DNA from 4 places in the Aromatoleum sp. genome. Region 2 is predicted to be linked to each of the others. Evidence: predicted binding sites of a transcription regulator. Region 2 holds the regulator's gene; each other region holds the start of a gene.
The links. The regulator HrcA, encoded in region 2, represses chaperone genes, less so after heat shock. The targets are predictions, from matches to a motif close to TNTTAGCACTCNNNGNCNNNGAGTGCTAANA.
Positions count from the first base shown of each region.

Region 1: the regulator HrcA is predicted to act here: its motif matches at 1,139-1,169, upstream of V6M37_RS04490 (protein-L-isoaspartate O-methyltransferase family protein).
Region 3: the regulator HrcA is predicted to act here: its motif matches at 1,260-1,290, upstream of rpoH (RNA polymerase sigma factor RpoH).
Region 4: the regulator HrcA is predicted to act here: its motif matches at 1,319-1,349, upstream of groES (co-chaperone GroES).

Region 1 covers NZ_JAKFEF010000018.1:8,729-10,930, forward strand. Annotated here, with positions in the region: gene V6M37_RS04485 (efflux RND transporter permease subunit) at 1-1,073, shown strand, start outside; gene V6M37_RS04490 (protein-L-isoaspartate O-methyltransferase family protein) at 1,189-1,842, shown strand; gene V6M37_RS04495 (rhodanese-like domain-containing protein) at 1,916-2,202, shown strand, end outside.
Region 2 covers NZ_JAKFEF010000034.1:36,911-39,112, reverse strand. Annotated here, with positions in the region: gene V6M37_RS08855 (NAD kinase) at 1-623, opposite strand, end outside; gene hrcA (heat-inducible transcriptional repressor HrcA) at 697-1,725, shown strand; gene hemH (ferrochelatase) at 1,754-2,202, shown strand, end outside.
Region 3 covers NZ_JAKFEF010000022.1:44,218-46,419, forward strand. Annotated here, with positions in the region: gene V6M37_RS05210 (SCO family protein) at 1-102, shown strand, start outside; gene rpoH (RNA polymerase sigma factor RpoH) at 382-1,233, opposite strand; gene V6M37_RS05220 (porin) at 1,696-2,202, shown strand, end outside.
Region 4 covers NZ_JAKFEF010000061.1:77,402-79,603, reverse strand. Annotated here, with positions in the region: gene groL (chaperonin GroEL) at 1-895, opposite strand, end outside; gene groES (co-chaperone GroES) at 940-1,230, opposite strand; gene V6M37_RS12690 (lectin-like domain-containing protein) at 1,554-2,202, opposite strand, start outside.

The sequences.
Region 1 (2,202 bases), on a different contig from region 2:
TCGGCTTCCCGGTGCAGTATCGCGTCAGCGGCGTCGATTTCGGCGCGATGCGGCGCGTCGCGCACGAGGTCGCCGCGGCGATGCGCGCCCACCCCGAACTGTCGAACGTGCATCTCGACTGGGAGGAACCGTCGAAGCGGGTGCGCCTGAAAATCGACCAGGACAAGGCGCGGCTCCTCGGCCTCAGCAGCGAGGACATCGCGAGCCTGCTGAACACGTCGCTGCAGGGCCTCGCGGTGACGCAGTTCCGCGAGGGCACCGAGACGATCGACGTCGTGCTGCGCGGCGCCGAGTCCGAGCGAGTGCATCTCGGACTGCTGCCCGAGCTCGCGATTCCGGCGCCGAACGGCCGCAGTGTGTCGCTCGCGCAGATCGCGACGCCCGAATACGGCTTCGAGCAAGGGGTGATCTGGCGGCGCAACCGGCTGCCGACGATCACCGTGCGCGCGAATCTGTATGGCGACGTGCAGCCCGCGGTCGTCGTCAACGAACTCGCCGGCCGCATCGCTGAACTGCGCGCGAAGCTCCCGCTCGGTTACCGCATCGAGGTGGGTGGCTCGGTCGAGGAGAGCGCGAAGGGCGGCGGATCGGTCGCAGCGGGCCTGCCGCTGTTCCTGCTCGTCGTGCTCACCGTGCTGATGCTGCAGCTGCGCAGCTTCTCGCACGTATTCATGGTGCTCCTGACCGCGCCGCTCGGACTGATCGGCGTCACCGCATTCCTGCTGCTGTTCGACAAGCCGTTCGGCTTCGTCGCGATGCTCGGCACCATCGCGCTGTCGGGGATGATCATGCGGAACTCGGTGATCCTCGTCGACCAGATCCGCCAGGATCTCGCAGCGGGGCGCGGCGCGTGGGACGCGGTCGTCGAATCGACGGTGCGCCGCTTCCGGCCGATCACGCTGACCGCGGCGGCGGCGATCCTCGCGATGATCCCGCTGTCCCGCAGCGCGTTCTTCGGCCCGATGGCGGTCGCGATCATGGGCGGGCTCGCCGTCGCGACGCTCCTGACGATGCTGTTCCTGCCCGCGCTCTACGCCGCGTGGCACCGCGTCGCGCCGGAGTCGAAACGGTGACGGCGGACGCTCCCCGCCCACCTCCGGACGACCGCAGGTGCGATAGAATGCCGGAGTTTTTCGTTTGTTCGCGCGCTTTATTAGCGCGTGCTAATATTTGCTCAGGAAGCCCAAAATGAATTTCGAACAAGCCCGCTTCAACATGGTCGAGCAGCAGATCCGCCCCTGGGAGGTGCTGGACCAGGACGTGCTCGACCTCCTGATGGCGGTCCGGCGCGAGGAATTCGTTCCCGCCGCGTACAAGACCCTCGCGTTCGCGGACATCGAGATCCCGATCGGCTGCGGGCAGGTCATGCTCAAGCCGGTCGTCGAAGGGAAGATCCTGCAGGCGCTGCAACTGAAGCGCTCGGATACGGCGCTCGAAATCGGTGCCGGCACGGGCTATTTCGCCGCGCTGCTCGCGAGCTGCACCGACTGGGTGCGGACGATCGACATCGAGCCGGAACTCGTCAAGCTCGCCGCCGACAACCTCAACCGTTACGGCGTGCAGAACGTCATCGTCGAGGAAGGTGATGCGGCGACCGGCTGGAGCGAGCGCGCGCCCTATGACGTCATCGTCGTCTCCGGCGGGCTGCCGATGCTGGCGGGGTCGCTGCTGGCGCAGCTGAAGGTCGGCGGCCGCATGTTCGCATTTGTCGGCGAAGCGCCGGTGATGAAGGCGCGGCTCGTGACCCGCGTCGGCGAGGCCGAATACATGAACGAGGACATCTTCGAAACCGTCGTGCCGATGCTGAAGAACGCGCCGCGCCACGACGAATTCCGCTTCTGAGGGACCGACCCTTCGCCGCCGCGTCGCGAGCCGGACGGGCGACGGCAGTCGGAACGCTTGATCGAGGACAGACATGCGCCAGATGACCGTTGCCGAACTTGCCGAGCGGCTTGCCGCGGGCGGTGACAAACCCGTTCTGCTCGACGTGCGCGAGCCGTGGGAATTCGAGCTCTGCCACATCGAAGGCTCGCAACCGATGCCGATGGGCTCGGTGCCCGCGCGCGCCGCGGAACTCGATGCGCAGGCGGAAACCGTCGTCATCTGCCATCACGGCGGGCGCAGCGCCCAGGTCGCGATGTTCCTCGAACGTCAGGGTTTCAAGAACGTCATCAATCTCGCGGGCGGCGTCGCGGCTTGGGC
Region 2 (2,202 bases):
GCGACGCCACCGACGGTTGGATGCAGAATCGGTCCGTTCGCCGATAATGCGTAGGCCGTCGATCCGGTCGGGGTCGCGAGGATCATGCCATCGGAACGCTGCGTATACACGTATTCGCCGTCGATCGACAGATCGAATTCGATCATGCGTCCGAGGTCGCCCTTGTTGACGACGACATCGTTGAGCGCAAGCGTCTGGAAAACTCTTTGACCGGCGCGCAGCACTTCCGCGTCGAGCATCGCGCGCGACTCCTCAGTGTAGCGCCCGTCGAGAATTTCGCCGAGCTTCGCGATGGCGTCGTTGCGCGAGATGTCGGTCAGAAAACCGAGCCGCCCCTGGTTGATACCAACGAGCGGCACCTCGTGTTGCGACAAGCGTCGCGCCGTGTTCAGCATCGTCCCGTCACCGCCGAGCACGACCGCGAGGTCGGCGCCCACGCCGATCTCCTCGTAGCCCGCGACGGCGAAATCACCCGCAGTTCCGATGGAACTCGCCGTCCCCTGCTCGATCCACACAACGAGACCATGCTCACGGAGGAAGCCGGCAATGCGCAGCACAGCCTCGGCCATGTCGGGGCTCTGGTACTTGCCGATCAACGCAATCGTGCGAAAGCTCTTGCTCATGGCGGCGATTAAACCACATTCGCCTAAGAGCTTGGCTGACACGCTAGAATAGGGTCTCCCGTCCGCTCCGATCATGAAACAGCTCGACCCCCGCTCCCAGATTCTGCTCAAGACCCTGATCGAACGTTACATCGTGGAGGGTCAACCGGTCGGCTCCCGCGCGCTGTCGCGCTATTCGGGTCTCGAACTATCGCCCGCGACGGTGCGCAACGTGATGAGCGATCTCGAGGAGATGGGATTCATCACCAGTCCGCACACGTCGGCCGGACGAATTCCGACCGCACTGGGCTACCGTTTCTTCGTCGACTCGCTGCTGACGGTGCAGCCGCTCGAACAGGCTCGGGTCCGCGAACTGAAGGGGCACCTCCAGGCCGACCAGCCGCAGCGCCTTCTCAACTCTGCGTCGCACCTGCTTTCCGAGCTCACCCAGTTCGCAGGCGTCGTCGTTTCGCCGCGGCGGGACAGCATAAAGATCCGCCAGATCGAATTCATCGGCCTGGCCGAGAATCGCATCCTGCTGATCATCGTGACGACCGCCGGCGACGTGCAGAACCGCATCCTCACGACGCGCCGCGCCTATACTTCGACCGAACTCTCGGAAGCCGCTAGCTACCTCACCGAGCACTTCGCGGGGCTCGGGTTCGACGACATCCGCGTGCGCATCCAGGCCGAGCTGAAGCAGCTGCGCACCGACATGAGCGAGCTGATGGCGGCCGCAGTCGAGGCAGGCAATGCCGCGGAACAGGACGACAGCAGCCGCTACGTGATGTCCGGCGAAACGAACCTTCTCGACGTCGAGGATCTGTCGTCGAACATGGCCCGACTGCGGGAGCTGTTCAAACTCTTCGAACAGAAGACCGGGCTGATGCAGTTGCTCGATCTTTCGAATCGCGCGCAAGGCGTGCAGATCTTCATCGGCGACGAATCCGGCCTCGCGCAGCTCGACGGCTGCAGCGTGATCACTGCGGGTTACGAGGTCAACGGCAGGGTCGTCGGCTCCGTCGGCGTGATCGGACCGACGCGGATGGCCTACGACAGAGTCATTCCGATCGTCGACATCACCGCCCGCCTGCTTTCGAACGCGCTGTCGAGCAACCACTGACCGCGTCACCGCCCCACAAAGGACCCGCATGGCCCGTTATTGGCCCGAACCTGCCCGCGGCGAGACTGGTGCGCCTCGCACTGGCGTCCTGTTGGTCAACCTCGGCACGCCGGCCGCACCGACCGCAGCCGCGGTACGACCTTACCTCAAGGAATTCCTTTCCGACCCGCGCGTCGTCGAGATTCCGAAACTCGCCTGGTGGCCGATCCTCAATGGCATCATCCTGAACATCCGGCCGAAGAAATCCGCCGAGAAATACGCGAGCATCTGGATGGATGACGGCTCGCCGCTGCAGGTTCACACCGAGCGGCAGGCGAAGCTGCTCGCGGGCTGCCTCGGTCACGACGGCGCGAGGGACGTGCAGGTGGACTGGGCGATGCGCTACGGGTCGCCCTCGATCCCGCGGGTGCTCGGGCGGATGAAGGCGGACGCTTGCTCGCGCATCCTCGTCGTACCGCTTTATCCGCAATACGCGGC
Region 3 (2,202 bases), on a different contig from region 2:
TACGTGTTCGACTCGCAAGGCCGGGCGCGGCTGTACGTCAAGCATGGCGAAACGGCGGAAAACATTGCTGCCGACATCCGGGTGCTGCTCGCCGGGAATTAGGAATCGGTCGACGTTACCCGAAAACGCGCGGCCCTTCGCCTGCGGCTCATGCCGACCTGCGCCGGGGCACGCCCGAAGCGTAGCGGGCCGCAGGTCGGCGGAGCGATGTCCGACGTCCTCGGCGTCCGGGGCTTCGCGTCGGCCTTCGCCTGCGGCTCACCCCGACCTACGCCGAATCTCGCCCGCGCGGAAACCCGAACCGTAGGTCGGACCGGGCGAAGCGATATCCGGCATGAAGCGCGACCGATCGGCGCGAAAGCCGCCGCGGCCAAGCTGGCATCAAGCGGCGACCAGCAGTCCCCGCATCTTCTGCATCGCTTTTGCCTCGATCTGGCGAATCCGTTCGGCCGACACGCCGTATTCGGCGGCGAGTTCATGCAGCGTCGCGCTGTCGCCTTCGGCTAGCCAGCGCCGCTTGACGATGTTGCGGCTGCGGTCGTCGAGGCTCGCGAGCGCCTCGCTGAGCCCTTCGTCCTGCAATCGCGACAGCTGCGCCTGTTCGAGCACTTCGGACGGCTCCGCATGCGGGTCGGGCAGGTAAGCGATCGGCGCGAAGCGCTCGTCATCGTCGTCGCTGCCGCCTTCGAGCTGGATGTCGCGGCCGGAAAGGCGCGTTTCCATCTCGACGACTTCCTCCGGCTTGACGCCCAGCTGCAGCGCGATCGATTGGACTTGGTCGCGGTTCAGCGCGCCGGTGTCCTGCTTGAGCCCGCGCAGGTTGAAGAACAGCTTGCGCTGCGCCTTCGTCGTCGCGATCTTCACGAGGCGCCAGTTTTTCAGGATGTATTCGTGGATCTCGGCCTTGATCCAGTGCATCGCGAACGACACCAGCCGCACGCCGCGCGTCGGGTCGAAGCGCTTGACGGCCTTCATCAGGCCGATGTTGCCTTCCTGGATCAGGTCCGCGTGCGGCAGTCCGTAACCGAGGTAGCCGCGCGCGATCGCGACGACCAGCCGCAGGTGCGACATGACGAGCTTGCGCGCTGCTTCCACGTCACCCTCGTCGCGCAGACGCGTCGCCAGATCCACTTCCTCGCGCTCGGTGAGCAACGGGATGCGGTTCACCGCCTGGATGTACTGGTCGATGCTGCCTACGGCAGAAGGAAGCGGGAATGACAGGGCTTGACTCATGGGTTCAGGTCCTCCTTGGCTCGTGATTTTAGCACTCGCGCGGTGAGAGTGCTAAAGGGGCGGCGAGTTCCCGTCGCGCGGGCGTGCGGACGCCGCGTTTCCTGCGCGCAGCGGGCTGGTTCGCCGCGCTTCCCGGCTTCCGCAGTGCGTGGATTTCCGCGACCCGGCCGACGCATTCCTGCAGACGAAGCGCGAGCGAATCCGCTGAAAATTCATTTGTTTGTAATGCACAGAAACAGGTTTGTATGCAAGGGCTTCAATGACGACGACGTCGTCCCGCCATGCCAAACGCGCCCCTTGTTGCGCCTGCGCAACACCTTTTGCTCAAACCGTCGATTCAGGCCGTGTCGAACTTGCGTTGCCCGCAGCCGGCTTTGCACAATCATCGCAACTTCTCGCTTGAGAGGTAAGTCTGGCCGCGGTCAGTGCCACGGCCTCAGCTTCAAATTAGAGGAGAAACAAATGCAGAAGAAACTGATCGCCCTGGCCGTCGCCGGCCTGGTCTCTGCTCCGGTTTTCGCGCAGTCGAACGTGACCGTCTATGGCATCGTCGATGCGTTCTTCGCATACAGCAAGTATGACGACAACAAGTTCACCGGTATCGAAAGCGGCGGTCTGGCCGGCTCCCGCCTCGGTTTCCGCGGCACCGAAGACCTCGGCAACGGCCTGAAAGCGGTGTTCACGCTCGAGTATGGTCTGGAAGTCGATGATAACGAAGGCGTCGGCGCCGGCGGTTCGCGTAGCCGCCAGCAGTTCGTCGGCCTGCAGGGCAACAGCTGGGGCTTCATCGGTCTCGGCCGCCAGTACTCCCCCGGCTACTGGACGTCCGCCAAGTACGACGCCATCCCGACCGTTCCGTTCAGCCCGCAGTTCGTGCTCGCGAATTCCCGCGGCTCGAACATCGTGGCCGGCACCGCGGCTCGCGTCAGCAACGCGATCAATTACAAGTCGCCGAACTGGGGCGGTCTG
Region 4 (2,202 bases), on a different contig from region 2:
GGCCGCCGGTCAGCACGGCGATGTCTTCGAGCATCGCCTTGCGACGGTCGCCGAAGCCCGGCGCCTTCACGGAGCAGGTCTTCAGGATGCCGCGGATGTTGTTGACGACCAGGGTCGCGAGCGCTTCGCCTTCGACGTCTTCGGCGATGATCAGCAGCGGACGTCCGGCCTTCGCGACTTGCTCGAGCACCGGCAGCAGGTCACGGATGTTCGAGATCTTCTTGTCGAACAGCAGGACGAACGGGTTCTCGAGGACGGCGACCTGCTTGTCCGGGTTGTTGATGAAGTACGGCGACAGGTAACCGCGGTCGAACTGCATGCCTTCGACGACATCGAGCTCGTTCTGCAGCGACTTGCCGTCCTCGACGGTGATCACGCCTTCCTTGCCGACCTTGTCCATCGCACGGGCGATGATGTCGCCGATGTCGGCGTCGGAGTTCGCCGAGATCGAGCCGACCTGGGCGATTTCCTTGTTCGTCGAGCACGGACGCGACAGGCTCTTCAGCTCTTCGGTAACAGCGATCACGGCCTTGTCGATGCCGCGCTTCAGGTCCATCGGGTTCATGCCGGCGGCGACGAACTTCATGCCTTCGCGGACGATCGACTGCGCGAGCACGGTCGCGGTCGTCGTGCCGTCACCGGCGATGTCGGAGGTCTTCGACGCGACTTCCTTGACCATCTGCGCGCCCATGTTCTCGAACTTGTCCTTCAGTTCGATTTCCTTCGCGACGGACACGCCGTCCTTGGTCACCGTCGGGGCGCCGAACGAGCGCTCGAGCACGACGTTTCGACCCTTCGGGCCGAGCGTGACCTTGACCGCGTTCGCGAGGATGTTGACGCCGGCGACCATGCGGTCGCGGGCGGAATCACCGAATTTGACTTCTTTGGCTGCCATTCTTTATAGCTCCTTGAATTCGTTGGACGGGTCGGGCCGGGCGATCAGGCCTCGACGACACCCATGATGTCTTCTTCGCGCATGACGAGCAGTTCGTCGCCTTCGACCTTGACGGTCTGGCCGGCATACTTGCCGAACAGCACCTTGTCGCCGACCTTGACTGCCATCGGGCGCACCTTGCCGTCGTCGAGGATCTTGCCGTTGCCGACGGCGAGCACTTCGCCCTGGTCGGGCTTTTCACCCGCCGAGTCGGGGATGACGATGCCACTGGCGGTCTTGCGCTCGGCTTCGAGGCGCTTGACGATCACGCGATCATGCAAGGGACGAATTTTCATCGAGGTCACTCCTTTTGTTCGAATTCAACGTGTGCGCGGGCAGAGCCCGCATCGAATTTCAGTGTGGCGGGAGAACTTGCCCCCCGGCCGTTAGCACTCACTGCCAACGAGTGCTAATAATAGGGACGGCCCCTTCCGAATTCAAGAGCGGGAAAACGAGATTTGCGGCGCCAGGCCGCCGGCGGCTTCCGGCGTCCCGGCGGGCGGGCCACCGCGGCGCGCCGCAAACGCCGCGAGAAACGAAACCTGCAGCGCAGGCCTTCTGCTGCAACACGAGTCGCGCCGCGGGCGCGAGCGGTAGCGGTACGTCCGCGCGCCTCGGCTCAGGGACGGCGGCGCGTCATCGCGCCGAGGCCGACGAGACCGATCGCGACGAGCAGCAGCGACATCGGCTCGGGCACGTCGCCCGGCTGATCGACCGGCGCGAAGATGTCGCGGAACTCCCACGCGATGACGTCGTGGTTCGCGGCCGCCGACCCGGTCGCGGAGGTAAAGCCGACGAATGCGTTCGGGCTGCCGAGGACGCCGACGAGGTCGGTCGTAAACGACAGCAGCGACGCCGCCGGGCGGACGTCGACGTCGTCGAGCCGTACTTCGAGCAGATCGGTCACGCCGTTGTAGTCGACCCACGCGAACAGGTCGCCGCCGCCGTCGAGTGCGACCGGCAAGTCGTCGTTGCGCGCGACCGAGTTGACGCTGCCGTCGAGGTCGATGCCGACGTGGTTCGCGCTGGCGCCGTCGACGCTCGGGTTGTTCCAGTTGTCGAACTCGACGCCGACGCTGTTTCCGAGCCCCGCATAGCCGATTCCGACTCCGCTGCCGCCGGCGGTGTTCGACACCGTCTGCACGACGAACACCAGCCCGTCGGCGCCGCCATTGATCTGGTTGTTGAAGTTGAACTGGAACTTCGTACTGAACGACGCCGCGTCCGCGAGCGTGATCGGCGACGTGCTGAACACCGATGCCGCCTGG